2 regions of the Bradyrhizobium ingae genome follow, and region 2 is predicted to be linked to the other one. Evidence: predicted binding sites of a transcription regulator. Region 2 holds the regulator's gene; the other holds the start of a gene.
What was found. The regulator LexA, encoded in region 2, represses DNA repair genes until DNA is damaged. The targets are predictions, from matches to a motif close to TGTTCNNNNTGTGTTCNG.
Positions count from the first base shown of each region.

Region 1 (4,210 bases), on a different contig from region 2:
GTCCATGGCGTCGAGGCCCGCGGCGTCGACCTCCAGCGCACTCAGCGCGTGGTCGGCGATCTCGCGATCGATGGTTTCGGCGTTCGCAGCCGAGGCAAAGTCGCGCACCCGCCGCAGCAGGCGGCCGGCGATGCGCGGCGTGCCGCGGGCGCGGCGCGCGATCTCGTTGGCGCCGTCCGGGTTCATGCCGACATTGAGCACGCGCGCGCCGCGGGTGACGATGCCTTCCAGCTCCTCGACCGTATAGAAATTCAACCGGATCGGAATGCCGAAGCGATCGCGCAGCGGATTGGTGAGAAGGCCGGCGCGCGTCGTCGCGCCGACGAGGGTGAACTTTGCCAGCTCGATCTTGACCGAGCGCGCCGCCGGACCCTCGCCGATGATGAGGTCGAGCTGGAAATCCTCCATCGCGGGATAGAGCACCTCTTCCACTGCAGGGCTCAGGCGATGGATCTCGTCGATGAAGAGCACGTCTCGCTCTTCGAGATTGGTCAGCAGCGCAGCGAGATCGCCGGCCTTGGCGATCACGGGGCCGCTCGTGGCGCGAAAGCCGACGCCAAGCTCGCGCGCCACGATCTGCGCCAGCGTGGTCTTGCCGAGACCGGGGGGACCGACGAACAGCACGTGATCCAGTGCCTCGCCGCGCTTGCGCGCCGCATCGATGAAGATGGACAGATTCTTGCGCGCCTGCTGCTGGCCGACGAATTCGGTGAGCGACTGCGGGCGCAGCGCCGTGTCGCCGACATCGTCGCTGCGGCGCTCGGGCGTGACGATGCGGGAGGGCGTGTTCACTCGTTGCCTCGCCGGTACTTGTTCGGCAGCAGTTCGCCAATACTCGCGACCTTCGGCTCGCGGCCGTTGTCGGGAACGATGACCCGCGCCTTGGCATCATAGTCATGGATCAACTCGCGGCAGATGCCGCAGGGTGAGACGACGGCGATATCGCCCGGCTCGCCTGGCTTGGGATGGCGCACCGCGACGATGGTCTCGATACCGCGGTCTCCGGTCTCGGTGATGGCGCGCCCGATCGCGATCGCCTCGGCACAGACCGCGATGCGGCCGATATAGGCGTCGATGTTCACGCCGGTGACGATGCGGCCGTCGCGCGTGCGCATCGCCGCCCCCACCTCCTGCCAGTCATTACGATAGCGTTGGCTGATCGCCGCGGTCGCGGCAGCGATGAGTTCCTTGTCTTCTTTGCTCAGCATGGCGGAAAATGCGTTCCTTCGTCAGTCAGCGGCCGCGCAGGATAGTCTATTTCGACAATTCTTTCAGACCCAGGCGAATGAGCTGCGCGGTTTCCGCATTCTCGCCGGCATTGCGTGACGCCGTGGCGATGGCCGCCGCCGCCTGCGGCTGGCCGTAGCCGAGATTGACCAGCGCCGAAATCGCGTCCGCGACGGGGCGCGGGGCGCGCTGCTCGTCGACCGCGCCGGCAAGATGCACCACCGCCGGATCGACATTGGCAAAAGCCGGCGCCTTGTCCTTCAACTCGGTGACGATGCGCTCGGCGACTTTGGGGCCGACGCCCGGCGTGCGCGACACCGCGGCCTTGTCGCGCAGCGCGATCGCATTCGCGAGATCGGAAGGCTGCAGCGTGCCGAGCACCGCGAGGGCGACCTTGGCGCCGACGCCCTGCACGGTCTGGAGCAGGCGAAACCATTCGCGCTCCTGGTCGGTGCGGAAGCCGAACAGCTTGATCTGATCCTCGCGGACATAAGTCTCGATCGACAGCACGGCGGCTTCGCCGGGCGAAGGCAGATGTTGCAGCGTACGCGTCGAGCAATGCACCTGGTAGCCGACGCCGCCGACGTCGAGGATGACGAAATCCTCGCCGTAGGAATCGATCAGGCCCTTGAGCTTGCCGATCATATCCCCACCACTTTCAGCCTTAGCGCGGCACTCTGCCGGTGATGCGCGTGAGTGATGGCGATGGCGAGGGCATCGGCGGCGTCCGCCGACGGCGGCTCGGCCTTGGGCAGCAGGATCTTCAGCATCACCGCGATCTGGTTCTTGTCGGCGTGGCCGGCGCCGACGACGGTCTTCTTGACCTGGTTGGGCGCGTATTCGGCAACCGTGATGCCGAACATCGCAGGCGCCAGCATGGCGACGCCGCGGGCCTGGCCGAGCTTCAGCGTCGCAACGCCGTCCTTGTTGACGAAGGTCTGCTCGACGGCCGCTTCCATCGGCTTGTGGCCGGATAGCACGGAAGCCAACCCCTCATGGATCGCCAGCAACCGGCTCGAGAGCGGCAGCCCCTCCGGCGGTTCCACCGAGCCGCAGGCGACGTAGACGAGGCGATTGCCGTCTGCCTCGATCACGCCCCAACCGGTGCGGCGCAGGCCGGGGTCAATGCCGATGATGCGGACGGGCTGGCGAATCGGGGGCGCGATCATGGGCCAGTGATAGCGGCTGGCCGGAAGGAGGGAAACAGAAACGGAACGAAAGTAACAGGGGAACTGAGCTTTCGTGCGCCGGGCGCAGCGCAGCACGCAGTGATGCGCTGCTGAACCGGGGCCCATCCCTCATCGGCACGGGAAGAGTGGTCCCCTGCGCCGCAGCGTTTCACGCCGCGTCGCGTCCGGGACACGAGACGACCTCAGCCGCCCATCTTCGCGATCAGCGCGTCAGACACCTCGAAGTTGGCGTAGACGTTCTGGACGTCGTCGTGCTCGTTGAGCAGGTCCATCAGCTTCAGCAGCTTCTCGCCGGTCTCGTCGTCGACAGCGACCGTGTTCTGCGGCTTCCAGATCAGTGCGGCCTTGCGCGGCTCGCCGAACTTCGTCTCGAGCGCCTTGGCTACATCGCGGTAGCCTTCGGTCGAAGCGTAGATTTCGTGGCCATTCTCGCCGGAGATCACGTCGTCGGCTCCGGCCTCGATCGCGGCATCGAGCACAGCGTCGTCGGAAGCGACGCTGCGGTCATATTCGATGATGCCGGTGCGATCGAACATGAAGGACACCGAGCCGGTCTCGCCGAGATTTCCGCCGGATTTGGTGAAGAACGAGCGGATGTCGGAGGCCGCGCGGTTGCGGTTGTCGGTCAGCGCCTCGACGATGACGGCGACACCGCCGGGGCCGTAGCCCTCGTAGCGGATCTCGTCATAGTTCTCGCCTTCATTGCCGAGCGCCTTCTTGATGGCGCGCTCGATATTGTCCTTCGGCATGTTCTCCTGACGCGCCGCGATCACGGCCGCGCGCAGGCGCGGATTCATGTTGGGATCGGGCGTGCCGAGCTTGGCCGCGACGGTGATTTCGCGGGCCAGCTTGCCGAAGAGCTTCGACTTCTGCGCATCCTGCCGCCCCTTGCGGTGCATGATGTTCTTGAATTGGGAATGTCCGGCCATGCGTGGTCTCTTGAGGAATCGTCAGTCAAGGTCAGGGGCAAGGTAAGTGATCGAAGCGCGGGCCTTATAGGCCGCGACACCCCCGGAATGAAAGGGCATACTTGGAGGTATTATAGTAAGTCGGATACGCTGCCATCAGGCATCTGTTAACCCTGACTTCATTTGGGGATGTGAAACTATCCCCATCCCGTCCCCCGACAAGAGTGCCCCGATGGCCTTCGGACTACTTCGGAAGCGTCTGCCGGAACAGGCCGCGGTTGCGTCACCGGTGTCCCAAGCCGTCGGCGAGCCCGTTGCCGCACCGGAGGGCGATTCGGCCAGGGAAATCCTCGAGCTTCTGGAACTCGAGCTCGGCGCGATGATCCGCCAGCTCGAGCGCGCGGCCCAATCGGTCGCCGGCGGGGCGGAAGCGACCGCCAACACGCTCGCGACCATCCGCGAGCGCACCGATGCGCTCACGGGGCGCAGCAGCGTCGCGCAATCGACCGCCACCACCTTTGCCAGCGCGGCCGAGAAATTCACCCAGTCGGCGCAAGGCATCGGCGCCCAGGTCCGCGAGGCCGGCAAGCTCGCCGATGCTGCCAGCGCCGCCGCGCAAGAAGCCCGCGCCAATGTCGACCGCCTGCGCGAATCCTCCGCCGCGATCGGCAACGTCGTCAATTTGATCGCGCAGATCGCGCGCCAGACCACGCTGCTCGCGCTGAACTCGACCATCGAGGCCGCGCGCGCCGGCGCGGCAGGTAAAGGCTTTGCCGTCGTTGCGACCGAGGTGAAGGCGCTCGCGGTGCAGACCCAGGGCGCGACCGAGGAGATCACCAGGAAGATCGATGCACTGCAAAGGGATGCGGCGGGCTCGGCGGAAGC
Region 1 covers NZ_JBVUBB010000008.1:117,769-121,978, reverse strand. The annotation lists gene ruvB (Holliday junction branch migration DNA helicase RuvB) at 1-792, opposite strand, end outside; gene ACV1FX_RS14850 (cytidine deaminase) at 789-1,208, opposite strand; gene ruvA (Holliday junction branch migration protein RuvA) at 1,255-1,872, opposite strand; gene ruvC (crossover junction endodeoxyribonuclease RuvC) at 1,869-2,396, opposite strand; gene ACV1FX_RS14835 (YebC/PmpR family DNA-binding transcriptional regulator) at 2,600-3,346, opposite strand; gene ACV1FX_RS14830 (methyl-accepting chemotaxis protein) at 3,558-4,210, shown strand, end outside.
Region 1: the regulator LexA is predicted to act here: its motif matches at 2,427-2,444, upstream of ruvC (crossover junction endodeoxyribonuclease RuvC).

Region 2 (4,210 bases):
GTCGTTTGTGGCAACGCTTGGTCTGGTCGCTATGGTGCAGATCGGCATGCCGAACCTGTTGGCCTCGCCGGATCATTCCACGACTGCGCGTATCGCGCTCTGGGGTGGCCGCGAGCTCGTCATGCTGCTGATGGCCTCGCTGATCGCAGGGCTTGCGACCACGCCCTATGCAGCCTTTCATTTCCACCGCGTCACGCCCTACGGCGTGCTCGCCAATCTCGCGGCGATGCCGGTGGTTTCCGCGTTGGTGATGCCCGCCGGCCTGCTCGGCTTGATGGCAGCGCCGTTCGGGCTGGATGGCGTGTTCTGGTGGCTGATGGGGATCGGCATCGACTGGATGGTCGTTGTGACGCGCTGGGTCGCGGCATTGCCGGGCGCGGTTGGCCGCGTCACCGCGTTCGGGACCGGTCCGCTGATTGCCGCCAGCTTCGGCCTTATCGTGGTGGGCCTGTTGCGCACGCCACTGCGCTGGACGGGCGCCATCGTGCTGGCGCTTGCAATTGGCTGGGCGCTGCACGTGCGCCAGCCCGACGTTCTGATTGCAGGCGACGGCCACAGCGTCGCGGTGCGCGGCAGGGACGGCCAGCTGCACCTGATCCGAACCGGCAAGGACAATTTTCTTCTCAAGGAATGGCTTGCGGCCGATGCCGATCCGCGCAGTGTGACTGATGCGTCGCTCACCGACGGTGTCTCATGCGACGAGGCCGGCTGCGTGGCGTCACTCGCCGATGGTCGTCTGGTTGCGCTCCCGCTGCGTGTCGATGCGCTGGCGGATGATTGCAGCCGCGCCGCGCTGGTCGTGACTGCAAAGCCTGCAGCAATCGATTGCGCGGCGATGGTCGTGGATCGCGACCGCCTGAAGACACAAGGTGCCCTTGCGCTCTCGCGCGAGGGCGACGGTTTCACGTTGCAAACGGTGAAAGCAAGGGGCGCAAACCGCCCTTGGTCGCCGGCTGGGGCCGGCGATAGCGATTTCGAGCTCAACCTCGCACCGCGGCCGGCCACTCCGCGCAGCAAAGATGCTACGCCGTCGGAGGCCGACCTGCAGGCCGAGGAATGAAGACGCGTCAGCCGATCGGCAGGCGCGTCGTGGGCGTCGGGGTCGTGTGCTGTTCGACGGCGGGCTGCTCTGTCTTCTCGCCGAGCGGCTGCGTCACCGGCAACTGCAGAACCGTGGCACGCTGTCCTTCGACGAGCTGCGTCACCAGCACGTAGTTGCCGTCTGGGAATTCGATCGCATCATGATGACGATCGGGAATGTGCGGATCAACCTTGCCGAATTTGCCGACGCGCGAATTGACGGTGCGCGTCCAGATCCAGCGATTGTCGTAGCGGACGTTGTCGGCGAAGGCGAGCTCGGTGCCGGGCAGGAGGCAGACGGCAACCGAGAGATCGCGCTCCGACGCAAATCCACGCGTCGAGGTGCCGCGGAAGGTTGTCGTGACGATCGTCTCGCCGACTTGAGCGGGGCGGGTCGCAACGGCATGCAGGCTGTAGTCACACATCGAAGTGCTCCTCATGCGAGATAGCCGGTCCGCGCCCCCCGGAGGCGCAGGCCTCTATCAGAGTGGAAGCCTTCGAGTGTATCGCGTTTGTGGGCAAATCTGCGGCCCGACTGCGCGCCGCCCGATCACTTTATCTTTCCCGGCAAACCAGGAACAAAGCCTCTCGCTACTAGTCTATCTTGGTTCACACCATTCACTCGCACGAGTTTTCATCAGCGGCCGGCAGGAGCGGAGTACCCCGAAGAAGGACAGCTCGCCCTGCGGCGCAGGTGCGATCGCATTGTTGGCGTTGCGGCATGGCGCACTGGTCGCCGCGTGCTCCGTCTTGCGGACGGAATGGTGGTGTTGCGCTGCGTCGCTCGTGGATGTCGAGCGATCAAGGCCGCCGAGATCACGCTCAAAATCTCTATCGCCGGGCTGTTTCCCTGCATCATAAACAGCGCCTTCGCGCCTGCGGTGCTCGAGGATCTAGCTCTGCGCAGGCGCGTGACAATCGCGTGGAGAAACGAAAACGCCGTCGTCGCGGAGCGGACAATCCATCCGCGCCGTCTTGTCGATCGATCACCGGCCGGCCGCCGGAGAGGGCAGTCAGTACTTCCGGTACAGGCCGATCAGCTTGCCCTGAATCTTCACCCGGTTCGGCGGCAGGATGCGCACCTCATAGGCGGTGTTGGCGGGCTCCAGCGCGATCGACGCGCCGCGGCGGCGGAAGCGCTTCAGCGTCGCTTCCTCGTCGTCGATCAGTGCCACGACGATGTCGCCGGTATCGGCAGTCTCGTTACGCTGGATCAGCGCCATGTCGCCATCCAGGATCCCGGCGTCGACCATCGAGTCGCCGCGTACTTCGAGCGCGTAGTGCTCGCCCGAGCCGAGCATGTCCGGAGGGACGCTGATGGTGTGGCTGCGGGTCTGTAAGGCCTCGATCGGCGTGCCGGCCGCGATCCGTCCCATCACGGGCACGGCGACCGGACGCTCGCCGTCGTCAACCGGAGCGCTTGTGCTTCGTACCTTGCCGAGATTGCCTTCGATGACGCTCGGCGTGAAGCCGCGGCGGCCGGCACCTGCGGCCTGAAGTTCGGGCAGCTTGATGACCTCGATGGCGCGCGCGCGGTTGGGTAGGCGGCGGATGAAGCCGCGCTCTTCCAGCGCGGTGATCAGGCGGTGGATGCCCGACTTCGAGCGCAGATCGAGCGCGTCCTTCATTTCGTCGAAGGAGGGCGGCACGCCGCTTTCCTTGAGGCGCTCACTGATGAACCGCAGAAGCTCGTATTGTTTGCGCGTTAACATCTTGACCAAGTCCCCCGGTTGACGTCGTTCGATTCCGAGACGCAAGATTCAGCAGAACCCGCTAGATGCTCGAAACAAATCATGAACGGACACTATATGTTCGATATGTGTTCCGCAACCACTTAATTTTGTGTGAACGCCGCCAAGGTTCGCGCCACGGACGAATCAGATTGCGTTCACACGGGAAGCCGCAACACCTCGCAAGGCGTGCCTGCTTCGGCTTTCGGTGCGAACGGCGCCCGCACGAGAAGTCCCTGTGCCATAGCGAGATTCGCAAGCAGCGAGGAGTCCTGGTGGTTGACGGGAACGGCCACGAGCGTGCCGTCCTCGCGCTCCTCGAGCCGGGCGCGCAAGTAATCCTCGCGGACGTCGTTAGGCCCGACGTCGCGCCCGAGCACGGCGCGCTCGCGGCGGTGATGAACGCGAGAGCGGCCAGCAAGAGCGCGAATCAAGGGCACCATGAACAGGAAGCCGCAGACATAGGACGAGACCGGATTGCCGGGCAGGCCGATCACCCGCATCGCGCCGAGATGGCCGTGCATCATCGGCTTGCCTGGCCGCATCGCGATTTTCCAGAACGCCATCTCGAAGCCTTCGGCTTGAAGCGCCGGCCTGACCAGATCGTGGTCACCGACAGAAGCCCCGCCGGTCGTGATCAGGATGTCGGCGCCGCTCTCGCGGGCCCGGCGGATGCCGGCGGTGGTCGCCGCAACGGTATCGGCGGCAATGCCGAGATCGATCGTTTCTGCGCCCTCGGCCCGCGCCAGCGCGTGCAGGGCGTAGCCGTTGGAAAAAACGATCTGGCCCGCGGCCGGCGTCGAGCCCGGCATCACCAGCTCGTCGCCGGTCGCGAGAAGCGCGACCCTTGGCCGGCGGCGGACGGCAAGCTCCGGATGGTTCATGCCGGCGGCCAGTGAGAGGTCGCGTTCGGTCAGCCTGGCTCCCTGTCGCAGGAGCACGTCGCCCTCGCGGAAGTCGACGCCGGCGGGACGGATGTGCCGTCCGGCGATCGCTGCCTCCTTGATCGTGACGCGCTTGCCGTCAGCGACCGTGTCCTCCTGAATCACCACCGCATCCGCGCCGTCGGGCACCACGCCGCCGGTGAATATCCGCACCGCCTCTCCAGGGCCAACCGATCCCGCGAACGGCCGCCCGGCCGCGACCTCGCCGATCACGGTGAGCTCTGCGCCTGCCGCTGCCGCATCGGCCGCGCGCACCGCATAGCCGTCCATCGCCGACATCGCCTGCGGCGGCTGCGTACGCCGCGCCGCGACGTCGTGCGCCAGCACGCGATGGTAGGCCGCATCCAGCGCGACCATCTCCTCCGCCACGGGCGCGACGCCCGCAAGCACCGCGGCAAGCGCGTCGGACACCGGCATCAGGGCCACGGGCAAAACTCCTGCTGGGAGAATAATAAT
Region 2 covers NZ_JBVUBB010000004.1:392,241-396,450, reverse strand. The annotation lists gene ACV1FX_RS09070 (ComEC/Rec2 family competence protein) at 1-1,060, shown strand, start outside; gene ACV1FX_RS09065 (hypothetical protein) at 1,068-1,505, opposite strand; gene lexA (transcriptional repressor LexA) at 2,094-2,792, opposite strand; gene ACV1FX_RS09055 (molybdopterin molybdotransferase MoeA) at 2,969-4,180, opposite strand.